DNA from 2 places in the Microbacterium sp. ZW CA_36 genome. Region 2 is predicted to be linked to the other one. Evidence: predicted binding sites of a transcription regulator. Region 2 holds the regulator's gene; the other holds the start of a gene.
What was found. Region 2 encodes LexA, which represses DNA repair genes until DNA is damaged. Its sites were predicted from a motif close to TCGAACANNTGTTCGA; they were not measured.
Positions count from the first base shown of each region.

Region 1: a site for LexA is predicted at 5,427-5,442, ahead of ACI3KX_RS06360 (DUF222 domain-containing protein). Genes of this name have one in related genera too.

Region 1 is NZ_JBJDRL010000009.1:24,841-32,740, forward strand. It holds gene ACI3KX_RS06325 (GNAT family N-acetyltransferase) at 1-231, opposite strand, end outside; gene ACI3KX_RS06330 (glycosyltransferase family A protein) at 282-1,079, shown strand; gene ACI3KX_RS06335 (DUF1294 domain-containing protein) at 1,304-1,735, opposite strand; gene ACI3KX_RS06340 (SRPBCC domain-containing protein) at 1,777-2,205, shown strand; gene ACI3KX_RS06345 (DUF1905 domain-containing protein) at 2,239-2,538, shown strand; partial or broken gene ACI3KX_RS06350 (DUF2510 domain-containing protein) at 2,754-2,870, shown strand; gene ACI3KX_RS06355 (hypothetical protein) at 3,006-3,674, shown strand; gene ACI3KX_RS06360 (DUF222 domain-containing protein) at 4,012-5,397, opposite strand; gene ACI3KX_RS06365 (prepilin-type N-terminal cleavage/methylation domain-containing protein) at 5,942-6,409, shown strand; gene ACI3KX_RS06370 (prepilin-type N-terminal cleavage/methylation domain-containing protein) at 6,553-6,936, shown strand; gene ACI3KX_RS06375 (hypothetical protein) at 7,286-7,900, shown strand, end outside.
Region 2 is NZ_JBJDRL010000023.1:27,373-35,272, forward strand. It holds gene metE (5-methyltetrahydropteroyltriglutamate--homocysteine S-methyltransferase) at 1-1,477, shown strand, start outside; gene ACI3KX_RS11660 (hypothetical protein) at 1,474-3,012, opposite strand; gene lexA (transcriptional repressor LexA) at 3,119-3,799, opposite strand; gene ACI3KX_RS11670 (LysM peptidoglycan-binding domain-containing protein) at 4,183-4,527, shown strand; gene ACI3KX_RS11675 (histidinol-phosphate transaminase) at 4,599-5,693, shown strand; gene hisB (imidazoleglycerol-phosphate dehydratase HisB) at 5,690-6,298, shown strand; gene hisH (imidazole glycerol phosphate synthase subunit HisH) at 6,295-6,966, shown strand; gene priA (bifunctional 1-(5-phosphoribosyl)-5-((5-phosphoribosylamino)methylideneamino)imidazole-4-carboxamide isomerase/phosphoribosylanthranilate isomerase PriA) at 7,040-7,786, shown strand; gene ACI3KX_RS11695 (SseB family protein) at 7,770-7,900, shown strand, end outside.

The DNA.
Region 1 (7,900 bases), on a different contig from region 2:
GGGCTCGTCGTCGTGATAGGCGACGATGCCGATCGTCTCGGTCGCGCGCGGGTCGTCGCAGTGGGTCTCGGCGCGCAGGATCGCGGCGCGTTCCGATTCGGGCATGTACCACCAGTCGTGATCGCCCAGGCGCTGGCGCTGGCATTGGCAGCGCCCGGCGACGCCCGTGAGGATCGCCTGCAGGTCGTCCCACGACGCCTCATTGGCGGGCACGACGCGCAGTCCGCTCATGTCGGCAGGCTAGCGCCGCCTGCCGACACGGCGGGAGTAGGGTGGCGCTTGTGCCCCTCGCCCCTCGCGTCGCCGTGGTCATCCCGTGCCGGAACGACGCGGCATATCTGGATGCATGCCTCGCCGCGCTCGCGGCGCAGACGCACCCCGCCGACGTGTTGATCGTCGTCGACAACGCCAGCACGGATGCCTCGGCCGCCGTCGCGCGTGTCTACGATGCGGTCGTCGTGGAGGAGTCGTCGATCGGCATCTGGCCGGCCGCGGCGCGCGGCTACGACGAGGCGCTGGAGCAGGCCGACATCATCGCGCGGCTCGACGCCGACTCGCGGCCGCATCCCGACTGGATCGCAAGGCTGGTGCGCGCATTCGTGTCCGACCCGACACTTGGCGTGCTCACCGGCGGGGCCGAGTTCTACGGCGGGACGCCGCTGCAGAACTATCTCGGCGAGCGCTGGTACATCGGCGGCGGCCACTACTGGATCAAGAAGTGGCTCGGCATCCCGCTCGTCTTCGGGTCGAACTTCGCGATGCGTGCGCAGGTGTGGGAGCGCGTGCGCGACCACGTCGATCGTGACAACGCCCGCATCCACGACGACCTCGACCTGACCATCCGCCTGCGGCCGTCCGACGGCGTCCGCTACGACCCGCAGCTGCGCATGCCGGTGTCGGCGCGTCCGGTGCAGACCCTGTCGGGCCTGTCGCGCCGGGTGTTCAAGGTCGCGTCGACCTTCGCGGTGAGCTGGCCCGAGGGTGCAAAGTGGCGCCGCGCACAGCCGTCGGCAGGTTCCGCATCAGCCGCCGAGTGGGTTCCCGACGGCGACGACTGGGCCGCCGGCTACGGCCGCTGACGCCGTCCGCGTCCGCGCGCTGTCCCCACCTCCGTCGGCGCACATTTGTCAACCCCCAAGCGTCGCCGCTCGACGCGGTCTTAACCTTCGGCGTGGGAGGGGTTTTCGGCGTTGACGAATCCACCCCGACGCGAGAGAGACGGCGACCCGAGGATGGAGCAACCCGAATGCTCCGCCCCCGGGTCGCTTCTCGCGACACTGCGCGCCAGCACACCGGCGGGACGTCAGAACAGGGGCGTGCCGGCGACGACATACACGGCGGCCGCCAGCACGAGGATGTTCACCCCGACCGTGCCCCAGAACGCCCGGCGGAACGAGCGCTTGCGCGTCTTGTGCCGGAACAGCTGCTGCGCGACGATCGCTCCGGGCCAGCCGCCGACGAGTCCGAGCAGGAGCAGCGTCTGCTCCGGGACGCGCCCTGCGCTGCGGCGGGCCGCCGACTTGTCGATCCCGTAGGCGGCGAACGTGATGAGGCTCGCGGCGCCGTAGAGCGCCGGCACCCACCACGCGAGTCCGAACAGGAAGTACGCGACGGTGAACGCCGCGGCGAAGACGAGCAGCGTGATCCAGCTGAGCGCCGGGGGAAGCGGCTTCGAGAGGTCGCGGCCCGGCCGGTCCGGCGTGGCGAGTGGTGGCCGGGGGCGCGCGTTCGACATGCGCTTGATCCTATGGGGGAGGCCCGGCGTACGGTGTCAGCATGCATGAGCTCACCGAAGAAGCGCTGGTGGCGGCATCCGTCGATGTCGTGTGGCGCGAGTTCACCGTGGCGGGCCTTCTCGCCGAGTGGTTCTGGCCGCCCCGCTTCGAGACGACCGCGGTCGTCGAGGTGCGCGAGTTGGGTCGCTGGGAGGTGCGGTCGGCGCCGGCCGGCATCGCCGTCGAGGCGACAGTGCTCACGTTCGAAGCGCGGCGCGCGCTTCGGCTCGCGTGGCGGTGGGCGGGGGAGGAGCACGCGACCGATGTCGAGGTCGTGCTGGAGCCGGCAGCGGATGCCGCGACCCGCGTCATCGTGCGCCAGTCAGGTTTCGCGAGCGGCGAGGAGCGCGATCAGCACATCGACGGCTGGTCGAGCTGCCTGCAAAGGCTGGTGGACCGCCACGGTGGGCCTCCCGGCGAGCACTTGTGACGCGTGTCCCCGGCCGACGGTAGCGTCGGTGGCGTGATCATCGAGTTCGACAGCGATGTGTTCCGCTGGGCTGCACGGGAGGACTCCTCGTGGTTCTTCACGGTGGTTCCGCCTGAGCTGAGCGAGGAGATCCGCGAGATCCCGCGGCCGTACCGCGGATTCGGCTCCGTGCGCGTGCGCGCGCGGATCGGCGGCAGCGAGTGGACGACGTCGATCTTCCCGTCGTCGGACTCGGGTTCGTACGTGCTGCCGCTGAAGAAGGCGGTCAGGGATGCCGAGCAGCTCGTCGACGGCGGCCCCGTGACCGTGCGACTCGAGGTGCTGGACGGCTGAGCCCGTGAGCGGGCGTGGGTGTTCGTCCGTGGAGCGGTCGCCTCTCGGTAGATGATGCTCGCCGGTGAGGCATGGCCGGCGCGGGGTAGCAGCGGTGGCGTGCTCGCTGTTCCACGTTCACACTGGACATGAGGTGACAAGCAGAGCTATGGCACTCGCAGTCCCATCGGTCCGGTATGTTGGCCGCAGCGAGAATCATTCTGCTGGGGAGCATGATGTCGGACGGGTCTCAGGGGGGACCGCCGCCCGGGTGGTACGCGGACACGTCGCGCACCGACCGCCTGCGGTGGTGGGACGGTGCTGCCTGGACGGGCCAGTTCCGTCTTCCGGAATCGGATGCCGCAGCCCCGGCTGACCCGCCCGTCGACGCTGCCGCACCGATGAGTCGGGCGCAGCTGCGCGCATCGCGTTCGATCCCTGCACGCGAGGGGACGACTGCGAACGAGGTGCCCGCGGGCGGGGCATCGGTGGACGATGTGCCTCCCGTCGGAGCATCGGGCGGCGAGGGGCCGGTCGATGCGCCGGGTTCGGCACCGGTGTGGCCGGCCCCGTCGTCGCTGGCCGCCCCTGCGCCGGCACGGGATGCGACTCCGGTGCCGATGGACGCCGCGCCCGCGGCATCCGATTCCGCACCGGTCGTGCCGCCTGCTGCCACGGAGCCTCCGTCGCCCGGTCGACCGACGACCACCGAGGCGCGCGTGCCGCGAGCAGGCGGCATTCCCGACCAGATCGCGCCGCGCCGCACCGCGCCCGGCGACGATCGGATGCCGACGCCGATCGTGTACGAGCCTGTCTCGAGCTCGTACGTGGGTGGGATGCGGCCGCCGATTCCGGAGGCCGCGCCCGCGAACATCCCTGCTCGTGCGGCGATCGTGCTGATCGCGCTCGCGGCGATCGGCGGCGTGGCGGTGGTCGCGTGGCTCGCGAGCCGCGATCAGGCGATTGCCGGCATGGTGAGCCTGGTCAGCGTGGCGCTCGCAGCCGGCGCGTTCTTCCTCGCGATCGGCGGACTCATCGTCGCCCGGCAGCGGGGGACGAGTCGTGTCATGTCCGTGGTCGCCCTGGCAGTATCGGTCGTGCTCGTGGCATGGCTCGTCTTCGTCGCGACCGAGTTGGCGCTCGCGATTCTGGCCTGACGGATTCTGCGCTGCGGCGTGATGCAGGCGCTACGGCGTGATGCAGGCGCTGCTGCCTGATCCAGGCGCGTCGGCGATCCAGCCGCTACGGCGTGCTCCGGGCACGACGGAGTGAACCGGGCGCTGCTGCGTGATCCGGGTATAACGGCGTGATCCGGGCGCTGCTGCGTGATCCGGGCGCTACGGCGTGATCAGGCGCGTCGGCGAGCCAGCCGCTACGACGTGCTCCGGGCACGACGGTGCGACCCAGGAGCTAAGGCGTGATCCAGGCGCTACGGCGTGATGGAGGCGAGACGGCGTGATCCCGGCTCGGTTTGCGCGGCGTCGATGGGCGGTGTCACCAGGGCGCTGGTTCGGTGGGCACGGTGAGGGCCGTGGGGGAGACCCACCATGTTGCTCCGGTCACGTCGTCTCTGTAGAGCGTCCATTTGCTCTTCGACTTGAGTACGTGGTGCCCCTCGCAGAGTGGCGCGAGGTTGGTGTCGACCGTGGCGCCGCCGTGTTGCCATTCGAGTCGATGATCGATGTCGCAGTCGCGGGCGGCGCGTCTGCAGCCCGGTCCGATGCAGACCGTGTCGCGCACGCCGAGCCATCTTCGCAGTGCCTTCGGAACCCGGTAGGTGGTGCGGTCGACGTCGAGGACGGTGCCGTTGATCGGGTGCGTGAGGATCCGTACCCAGCTGGATGCCTCCCCGGCGAGCCGACGGGCGGTCTCGATGTCGATAGGGCCGTACCCGTCGAGGGTGGCGGGTTCGTCGTCGAGACCGAGCAGCGTCATCACCGGCACGGTGATCGCGACGGACGGGCGAGGCGCACGTGTGTCTGATCCGGCGAGCGCCACGGTCGTCATGAGGTCGAGAAGGGCGTCGGCGCGGAGCTGCGCGAGGGTTCGTTCCTCACCCGGCTGAACGCTCTGGTGGCGCGCGTGGGCGTCGGCGTGACCGTACATGGCGAACACCCGGTCGGCGGGGCCGAGCACCGTGAGCGTCGCCATGCCGTCGTGCTCGGCCTCGAACCACGCGTTGCGATCCTTTGCCGCCCGCTGGTGGCGCACTTCGAGGGACTCAGGGTGAACGCGCTCGCGGACCACGCGGGCGCGCAGCCGGAACTTGCCGGGCGGCAGCTTCTGCGCCGCCGTCTCGAGGGTCTCGTCGAACCGTTCGCAGGCTTCGGCGGCGTCATCGGGGAGCGAGGCCGCCAGCTGGGCCGCGGTGGCCGCATTCTGCGCTGGCAAGCGCCCGGCGCGAAATGCGTCCCAGATCCGAGGGCATCGCTCGCGGAGCGTGTCGGCGTGTGCGGCGCGGGTGCGAACCGCCTTTTCGGACATCCCCAACCGCGTCGCGACGTCGAGCGCTGCCGCACGCACGGCGATGTTGCGGCGTTCCGCGCGCACCGCGGCGACCGAGCGACCCTGCGGGTCACGCCAGTCGGGGTCGTGGGTCGGATCGGCTCCGACCCAGGGGTCGGGGCAGGCCGCGGCATCCGTCAGAATCAGCGCGATGGCGGCGTACTCGTCGGCGATGAGCACGCGGGCACGAACACTCAGACCCTCGAGCGCGGTGACCGCCGCGGTGTGGGCCTCGCCATTCGCGTAGAGCGCCGCGACGGCGACATCGGGGGGAGTCAGCGCCGGATCCTCAGGGTCGTCAGGCGCCCAGAACCAGTCGTCGGCATAGTCAGCGCGCCACTCCAGATCGTCGACGATGTTCGCTGAGATATCCACATGTAAAGGATACCAAGGTGCCCGCAAAATAGAAAGTATGTTCTAACGCCCACTTCCCGAAACGTCACGCTGTGGTGGCCGTCACACCTCTCCCGTGTCGGCGAGGCGCGCCGCGACTCACGATCACCCACGCGATCGTGACCGACGTGTAGACCAGCGCGCACACGGGCTTCGCGCTTGCCTGTCGGGCGCTGCACGGCGCCGACAATCGGACGCAGGAACGCGGCGATCGTCGTGAGAATCCCGACCGCAGACAGTGGGCTGAGGCGCCGCAAGTATCTCCCTACCGCCGGCATCGCACTCGGAGATGTGGTGAAGCGTCTTGAGGAAGTCCTGAGGCAACACTGCATGCGCTCGCGTTGACATGAAGGGGCTGAGTCTGACACCGTCGACGGCGGGAGGGGACCCGCGTTTGGGCGCGTGTCTCGAACCCAGCTCTGACAGAGTCTGGGAGTTCGTTACTGGGGTTACATGTGAACCGGTACTTGCTGTGCCGGCGGTCAGAGCTGACCAATCAATTCACACACTGGGGAGACACTGCGCCATGCGTGCACTTATCAAGAACTACATTGAGGCTGAGAAGGCCCGCCGCGAGGAAGATGGCGAGAAGGGCTTCTCGCTTATCGAACTGATCGTTGTCGTCGTGATCCTTGGGATCCTGGTCGCCGTGGCGGTGCCGATCTTCCTGAACATTCAGCAGTCAGCAAAGGACAATTCCCTGGACGCTGCTGCGTCGGACGGCGCCGTCATTGTCGCTGCAGCCATCGCTGATGCTGACTCGGATACACCCGTCGCCACTGCGGTGAACGCCGCCATCACCGCCAACAACGGTTCGCCCGATTCGGAATCCGATCTGGCCGTGACTGCGCCGACCGACCTCACCACCATCACCCTGACTAACTTCTGTGTCTCGGCAACAGCCGTAGCGGGTGGCCCCCTTGCAGGCGGTGCCCCGCAGACGGCCGGTCCCGGTTGCACAGCTCCCGCTGCTCCTCCCGCCGAGGAGGAGTGAGCTTCAGGTTCACCCGCACCCCGACGGGTGTTACTCGGATGGGTGTTTGAACGAGTTGTTCGCTCACGAGGGCCAGATGACGCGAGTCGCTGGCCCTCGTGGGATCATTAGCTTGGGGTTCTGCCACTTGGGGAGGTGGGCGGATGAGGGTTCGTGGGCGGTGTGATACTGCGGGATTCAGCCTTGTCGAAGTCATCATCGCGATGTTCCTGTTGGGCATCGTCGCGGTGGCGATCTTACCTGCGCTGTGGCAGGGCATAATCGCGTCATCACAGCAATCGTCGACTGCCACAGCAACGCGCTATATGAACTCCGTCATCGACGATGCGCGAGCGACGCCGACTTGCCCCTACCTCGAGTCGATCGCCTCACTCCCTGCCGTTACCGACGGGCGTGGAGTGCTGCTCTCGACCTCCACTAGCTCCGTCATCGGTTGTGCTGCCGGCGCCACCGCCACTCTCACCGTCACCATCGTCGGTGAAGGTCGCACACTTGCCACGAGCACGGCACTCATCTACATCCCATGACATTTCACACCGGTAGCGACGACGACGGACTCAGCATGGTCGAGCTGATCGTCGCCATCGTCGTGAGCGGAATCGTCATCATCGCGATCGCGACAATCTTCGTCAACTCGTGGCGCACGCAGGAACAGGTGACCAGCGTGACCCAGGCGACCAACCGCGGGCAGCTCGTCTCTTCGACGATCGAGCGGGCGATGCGCAACGCTCTGTTCTTCGACGTCACCGAAAGCGGCACGGTTCTGCGGGTGAGCACCTCGCTCACGGGTGATCTCAAATGCCAGGCCTTCCGCCTCACCGATCCGGGGGCTCAGCTCACCACCGATTCCGGCACGCTGTCGTCCCCCAGCACCGCGTGGCCGACCTGGCACACAGGTATCAAGAAGGAGGGCACAACGCCCTACTTCGTCCGCACGACAGCGAACTCACTGACCTACACGTTCAAGATCACGACCGACGCAGCGCCGGTCACGTTCTCGGCCGACATTGCGCCCCGGTCGATTCAAGAAGCAGGGAGCGACGGATGCTGGTGATCGAGAGGCCGCGCAGGACTCAACAGCGCACGGATGCACGTCCCGACGACGACGGGGCCGTGCTGGTGACCGTGGTGGTCGTGATGTTCGTCGGCTTCATCATCGCGGCGACCATCGCCGCGTCCGTGGTCTTCACGATCGGCGCGAACGTCGACAATAAGGACCGCACGCAGGCGTTCATCGCCGCCGAGTCGGGCCGCGATGTAGCTGTGGATTCGCTGGCGTCGGCGATCACCTCGACCGGACTCAACTGCGGTGCCGTGACCATGTCGGCGAACTCGACCGCCGGTGCCGCGCCGACGTACACCTACTCGATCCGATCCTCAGAAGCCGCCGACAGGCCCGACGCATGGGACGCGGCGGGTGTGACCGCAACCTGCCCGATACCCACGACGAAGTGGGTGGTCATCCGGTCCACGGGGACCGGTACCGATGAC
Region 2 (7,900 bases):
GACCCGCGGTGCGGTGCCCGAGGCTGTGCCGGGCCTGGACCGCAAGACGCTCGTGGGCGGAGTCGTCGACGGACGCAACGTGTGGCGGGGCGATCTCGACGCCGCGTGGGAGCGGCTGCAGGCGCTGCACGAGCTCGGAGCGTCGGAGATCAGCGCGGGCACTTCGACCTCGCTGCAGCATGTGCCGCACGACGTCGAGGACGAGACGACGCTCGACCCGCGCCTGGTGACGTGGCTGGCGTTCGCCGACCAGAAGGTGGCGCAGGTGGCGAGCCTCGCGCGCGGACTGGTCAGTGGCCGTCCGGCCATCGCGGACGCGCTGGCCGAGGCATCCGCCGCGCTCGCGGATCGGCGCAGTGCGCCCGGCGTGCGCGATGGAGCGGTGCGGGAGCGGGCGTCGGCGCTCGGTGCGGACGACTTCGCCCGCGGCGACTACGACGACCGCGTGGCGGCGCAGGAGGTCGAGCTCGCACTCCCGGTCCTGCCGACGACCACGATCGGATCGTTCCCCCAGACCGGCGACATCCGGCGCGCGCGTGCACGGCACGGCCGCGGTGAGCTCAGCGCCGACGAGTACGCGAGCTTCCTGCGCGATGAGATCGCGCAGGTGGTGACGCTGCAGGAGGACATCGGGCTCGATGTTCTCGTGCACGGCGAGGCCGAGCGCAACGACATGGTGCAGTACTTCGCCGAGAACCTCGAGGGCTTCGCGGTCACCGAGAACGGCTGGGTGCAGTCCTACGGCTCGCGCGCGACCCGGCCGTCGATCCTGTGGGGCGACGTCGCGCGTCCCGAGGCGATCACCGTCGCATGGTCCGCCTTCGCGCAGTCGCTGACCGACAAGCCGATGAAGGGGATGCTGACCGGTCCGGTGACGATCCTGGCGTGGTCGTTCGTCCGCGACGACCAGCCGCTGGGGGAGACGGCGAACCAGGTGGCGCTCGCCCTTCGCGACGAGATCGCCGACCTCGAAGGCGCCGGCATCCGCGTCATCCAGGTCGACGAGCCGGCGCTGCGCGAACTGCTGCCGCTCAAGCGCGCCGACCAGCCGGCCTACCTGGAGTGGTCGGTCGGCTCGTTCCGCCTCGCGACCGCCGGCGCTGCGCCGGCCACGCAGGTGCACACGCACCTCTGCTACTCGGAGTTCGACGTCGTGATCGACGCGATCGCGGCGCTGGACGCCGACGTGACCTCGATCGAGGCGGCCCGCAGCCGCGGCGAGGTGATCGGAGACATCGCGACGTCCGGCTTCGCCGCCGGCATCGGACCGGGCGTCTACGACATCCACTCGCCGCGCGTGCCGTCGGTGGACGAGATCACTCAGCTCCTCGACCGCACGGTCGCCGAGCTGCCGCTGCGCCGCGTCTGGGTCAATCCGGACTGCGGGCTGAAGACCCGCGGGTACGACGAGACCGTGGCGTCGCTGAAGAACCTCGTGGCGGCGACGCAGGCGGTGCGGGCGACCGTGCCGGCCTAGGAGCCCTTCTTCGATCCGGGTGCCGCGGCCGCGTCGGTCGCGGCATCCGTCTCGATCACGAGAGTGTCGGCGTCGGGGTCGGCGGGATCGCCGTCGACGATCACGACGGTGTCGGCTTCGCCGTCGACGGCAGGCACCGACTCGGCGGCACCGGCGGCAGCTGCTGCTTCGTCGGCGAGTGCAGCGGCGGCCGCGGCCTCTTCGGGACGGCGCTGCAGCAGCTCGAACACCCACCAGACGATGAGCCACACGACGAGCACGAGGAACACCTCGCCGACCGAGAGCGGGCGCAGGAGCATCAGCCACACGATGGCCAGGGCTCCGAGCACGATCCGCACGAGCACGCGCTGGGCGTAGAGCCACGCGCCGAACCGGCCCGTGTCGACACCGCGCTTGAGCAGGGCACCCCGCGCGCCGGCGTTGATGGAGGCGACGCCGCCGCGCGCGGCGCGTGCGCCCCGCCAGCGGCCCGACATCCAGGCGATGACGGCGATCACCACGCCCAGCAGGGTGAGGACCACCGCGGTGTCGCGCATCGCGGAGGTGATCTGTTCGTACATCGATGCGAGGGCGCCCGCCGGAACACCGAGGTTCGGCGCGCTGAGCGCGAGGATCGACCCGCCGATGCCCAGGCCCATCGCCAGCACGCCCGTGCCGAGCGCGATGCCGACGCCGGTGCCCAGCACGGCGGTGGACCGTCGCCGTGCGATGAGGATGCCGGCGAGGAAGAGCACCAGCGCGACGATCGGGGTCCACCAGCCCGCGGCGACCGCGAGGTTGTAGACGGTGCCGACGACGGTGAGCGCGTCGCTCTGCGCGACCACGATGGTCCTGTCGATGACCGGGATCGACTCGGCGAACCCGATCCCGCGGTCGACGAGCCGCTTCTTGACCTCTTCGATGATCGGCCCGAGCTGGATGCCGACCTCGCCGTTCTCGCCGATGACCACCGCACCCGAGGAGGTGCCGCCGGCTGCGACCGCCGCGAGCGATCGGTGGCTCGCGCGCAGCGCCGTCTCCCACACATCCGCGAAGGCGTCGGACTCCACCAGCCGGGTGACCGTGGTGTCGACGAGGTTCTGGAGGCCCTGGGCGGCGGGCGCGCGGAGCAGGTCGAGTGCGGCGAGAGCGCGCGGCGGCAGGTCGAGCTGCTGGATGCCGTCGAACAGGTCGTTGGTGAGGCCTTCGAGGTCGAGGGAGTCCTCGATGGCGACGGTCACCTGATCGGCGACCATCGCCTGCACCTGCGGGTCGTCGGCGAGCGGTGCGAACGTCTCGACGAATCGCGTCTCGTCGACGAGTTCGACGCGCGCCCAGGCGGCGACGATGGAGACCGGCACGAGGATCGTCGCGATGACGATGCACAGCGCCGACAGGAAGGCTCGCCAGCGGTTGCCGTGCGGCCTGTCCGTGGCCGCGGCCGTCACCGGTGGTGAGGGCGGCGTCTCGGCGCGCAGGCGGGCGTTCTCGGCTTCGAGGGCGTCGAGGCGCGCGCGGAGCGCGGCAGTCTCGTCTGCGGCGGTGAGGTCGGTCATTCCCCCCTTATAGCGCCTGCGGATGACGCACCGCCACCCACCTCGCGGTTCGGCGTCGAACTCCGGCCTCGAACGCGTCCGACACCGGGATCCGTCGGCGCGAGGTTCAGACGGCGCGCAGTACCGCGACGACCTTGCCGAGCACCGTGGCCTCGTCGCCCAGAATGGGCTCGAACGCGGAGTTGCGGGGGAGCAGCCACGTGTGGCCGTCGCGCTGACGGAACGTCTTGACCGTCGCCTCGCCGTCGAGCATCGCGGCGACGATCTCGCCGTTGTCCGCGGTGGCCTGCGACCGTACGACGACCCAGTCGCCGTCGCAGATGGCCGCGTCGATCATCGACTCGCCCGACACCTTCAGCATGAACAGGTCGCCCTTGCCGACGAGCTGGCGGGGGAGCGGGAAGATCTCCTCGACCTGCTGCTCGGCCGTGATGGGCACGCCGGCGGCGATGCGGCCGACGAGGGGCACCAGTGCGGCATCGCCCACGGAGGGCGAGGTGTCGGCGGGGCTCTCGGTCGCGGTGCCGGGCAGGTCGATCAGCACCTCCATCGCGCGGGTCTTGCCCGCGTCGCGACGCAGGTAGCCGCTCAGCTCGAGCTGGTTGAGCTGGTGGGTGACGCTGGAGAGCGACTTCAGGCCCACCGCGTCGCCGATCTCGCGCATGCTCGGCGGGTAGCCGTGCCGTGCGATCGACCGCTGGATCACCTCGAGGATCGCCAGCTGCTTGTCGCTGAGGCTCTTGCGCCGACGAGTCTGGGGCTTGTCTCGCCCGGCCGCGTCGCTCATCTTCCGGCTCCGTCCTGCGCTCGGCGGTGGAGCGCTGTTTCTTCGAATGTCGGAGGCCCGTGGTGGGGTTCTCGTATCGAAACCGTATCCGGATCGCGGGCATCTGGGGAACAACCCGGCCGCGTGTCGCGTTCGAGAGATCGGCGCCCGGATCCGGTATTGACATCCTACAGACTCGAAGATAGCTTCGGAAGAGAGGTTCGCATTCTCCACTCCCGGCCGAGTGGAGAATGCGAATCTCTCCCCATCAGGAGGAGCCCAGCATGACCGCGATCGACTTCACGACATCCGTCCCGTCGCCGACGCGCGCCGCGCGTGTCGCGGCGCAGCGCGTGCACGGCACGGCACGGCAGCTCGCCGGGGGCACTCCGCAGCAGGCGTTCATGCGACCGGCGGCTGCGCCGTCGACGCGACTGCGCCTCACGATCCGCGGCCGGAGAGTGCTGGCCGCGATCGCCGCTCTGCCCGCCGTCATCGCGCTGAGCGCCGCTGTCATCGGCGGCGGCGCGGCTCTGGCCTCGCGTGACGCGGGCGCGCCTGCAGGTACGTTCAGCACGGTGACCGTGGCTGACGGCGACTCGCTGTGGAGCATCGCGGAAGACATCGCCCCCGATCGCGATCCGCGCGACGTCGTCGATGAGCTCGTGCGACTGAACGCTCTCGACAGCGTCGTCGTGCAGGCCGGTCAGAGCATCGCGATCCCGGCAGCCTACGACAGCGGACGCTGAGCCGCTCCCGTCGGTCGGGTGACCGTCGCCCGGCGTCACGCGGCGGTCGAGCAGCACCGCACGCGCCTACCATGGGAGAGGTGAGTGCACGTCTCGAAGACCTCCCCATACGCGCCGATCTCCGCGGCCAGAAGCCGTACGGTGCCCCGCAGGCGCCGCTGCCGGTGGCCCTCAACGTCAACGAGAACACGCATCCCGTTCCGCCGGAGGTCGCCGACGACATCCTGGACTCGATCGCGCGGGCGCTCAGCGATGTGAACCGGTATCCCGACCGCGAGTTCACAGCCCTGCGCGAGGGCTTCGCCGGCTACCTCGGCCACGGCCTCACCCGCGACGAGATCTGGGCGGCCAACGGCTCGAACGAGGTGCTCCAGCACATCCTGCAGGCGTTCGCCGGACCGGGCCGCACGGCCTTCGGCTTCGCACCCACCTACTCGATGTATCCGCTGCTCACCCGCGGTACCGGTGCCGAGTGGATCTCGGGCACCCGAGCGGCCGACTACTCGATCGCGGCGGACGATGCCGCGGCCCAGGTGTCGGATGCCTCTCCCGACGTGGTGTTCCTGTGCTCGCCGAACAACCCCACCGGCACCCCGCTCGGACTCGACGTGGTGGAGGCCGTGTACGAGGCGACGGACGGCATCGTGATCGTCGACGAGGCGTACTTCGAGTTCGCGCCGCACGACGAGCGGTCCGCCCTGACGCTGCTGCCCGATCGCGAGCGGCTCGTCGTGTCGCGCACCATGAGCAAGGCGTTCGCGTTCGCGGGTGCGCGCGTGGGCTACATGGCGGCCGACCCGGCGCTCATCGATGCGCTCCGGCTGGTGCGCCTGCCGTATCACCTCAGCGCGCTCACGCAGGCGGCGGCGACCGCGGCGCTGCGGCACGCGCCCACGATGCTGGGCATGGTCGACGAGATCGTCGCGCAGCGCGACCGCATCTCGGCGACGGTCGAGGCGCTCGGCTACACGCCCCACGAGTCGTGGACGAACTTCGTGCTGTTCGGGGGAGTAGCCGACCCGGCGGCCACGTGGCGCGCGCTCTACGACGAGGGGGTGCTCATCCGCGACGTCGGCATCCCGGCGCACCTGCGGGTCACGGCGGGCACCGACGAGGAGACGACCGCCTTCCTCGACGCCCTCGCCTCGGTAGGATCGGCGGCATGAGCGCCGCACCACGAACCGCCTCGCTGCGACGGGCGACGAGCGAGTCGACCGTCGAGCTCGAGCTCGATCTCGACGGCACCGGCCGCAGCCGCATCGACACGACGGTGCCGTTCTTCGACCACCTGCTCACGGCGTTCGCCAAGCACTCGCTCACCGATCTGACGGTGCGGGCCTCGGGCGACACCGACATCGACGCGCACCACACGGTGGAGGACATCTCGATCGTGCTGGGCCAGGCGATCCGCGAGGCCCTCGGCGACAAGTCCGGCATCTCGCGGTACGGCGACGCCCTCGTGCCCCTCGACGAGGCGCTCGCGCAGGCCGTCGTCGACATCAGCGGCCGCCCCTACCTCGTGCACACCGGCGAGCCTGCAGGCTTCGAGCACCACCTCATCGGCGGCCACTTCACGGGGTCCCTCTTGCGCCACACGTTCGAGGCCATCTCGTACAACGCCGCGCTCACGGTCCACGTGCGGGTGCTGTCGGGCCGCGACCCGCACCACATCGCCGAGGCCGAGTACAAGGCCTTCGCGCGCGCGTTCCGCCAGGCGAAGGCGCTCGACCCGCTGGTGCACGGCATCCCGAGCACGAAGGGCGCCCTGTGAGCGAAAGCACGCCCTCCCGCGGCGAGCGGCCGCTCGTGGCCGTCCTCGACTATGGGTCGGGCAATGTGCACTCTGCCGTCAAGGCGCTGGTCGCGGCGGGAGCGGATGCGCGGCTGACGGCTGATCGTGGTCTGATCCGCGACGCCGACGGCCTCTTCGTGCCGGGTGTCGGCGCCTTCCGCGCGGTGGCGGACGCGCTGCGCGCCAGCCGCGGCGACGAGCTCATCGAGCGTCGCCTCGCCGGCGGACGCCCGGTGCTCGGGGTCTGCGTCGGCATGCAGATCTTCTTCGAGCGCGGCGTCGAGCGCGGCGTCGACACCGAGGGACTCGGCGAATGGCCGGGTGTCGTCACCGAGCTCGACGCACCCGTCCTGCCGCACATGGGCTGGAACACCGTCGAGCCCGGCGAGGGCACACGCCTCTTCCGCGGCATCGAGCACGAGCGGTTCTACTTCGTGCACTCGTTCGGTGCCCAGAAGTGGCTGCTCGACGTCCAGCCGCCGTTCCCCCAGCCGGTCCTGACCTGGTGCGACTACGGCGCACCGTTCCTCGCAGCGGTCGAGAACGGCCCGCTGTCGGCCACTCAGTTCCACCCCGAGAAGTCGGGGGATGCCGGCATCCGACTGCTGGCGAATTGGATCGACGGGCTTCGCAGGGCTACCCTCTGAGACCGTGCCGTCTGCGGGAGCGCGTGCTTCCGGGATCCGCCCCCCACAGCTTTCGATGCCTGAACCAGGAGCCATGAACGATTTCGCGTCCACACCCAAGCTCGTCCTCCTGCCCGCCGTCGACGTCGCCGACGGCAAGGCCGTCCGCCTGACGCAGGGCGAGGCGGGTACCGAGACGAACTACGGCGATCCCGTCGACGCCGCGCTCGACTTCGCACGGCAGGGCGCCGAGTGGATCCACCTCGTCGACCTCGACGCCGCCTTCGGCCGCGGCAGCAACGTCGGCGTGCTCCGCAAGGTGATCAAGCAGGTCAAGGGCGTGCAGGTCGAGCTGTCGGGCGGCATCCGCGACGATCGCACCCTCGAGGCTGCGCTCGAGAGCGGTGCGTCGCGGATCAACCTCGGCACGGCCGCGCTCGAGAACCCCGAGTGGGCTGCCGACGTCATCGGCCGCTACGGCGACGCGATCGCGGTGGGCCTCGACGTGCGCGGCACGACCCTGGCCGCCCGCGGGTGGACCCGCGAGGGCGGCGACCTGTGGACGGTCCTCGACCGTCTCGAGTCGGCCGGCTGCAGCCGGTACGTCGTCACCGACGTCACCAAGGACGGCACTCTCAAGGGTCCGAACCTCGACCTGCTGCGTGAGCTCACCTCGCGCACGCCGAAGCCGGTCGTCGCCTCGGGTGGCGTGTCGAGCCTCGACGACATCGCAGCACTGCGCGATCTCGTCCCGCTCGGTGTCGAGGGAGCGATCGTGGGCAAGGCGCTGTACGCCGGCGCGTTCACGCTCGCCGAGGCGCTGGATGTCGCCGGATACTGATCCTCCTGCCGTCCCGGGTCACGGACCCGGCGGCGACTCCGCCGGCGTGCCCTGGGAGGGGCGCAGCTTCCAGTCGAACCCGCATGCCTCCGACGACGGCTCCGCCGACCCGGC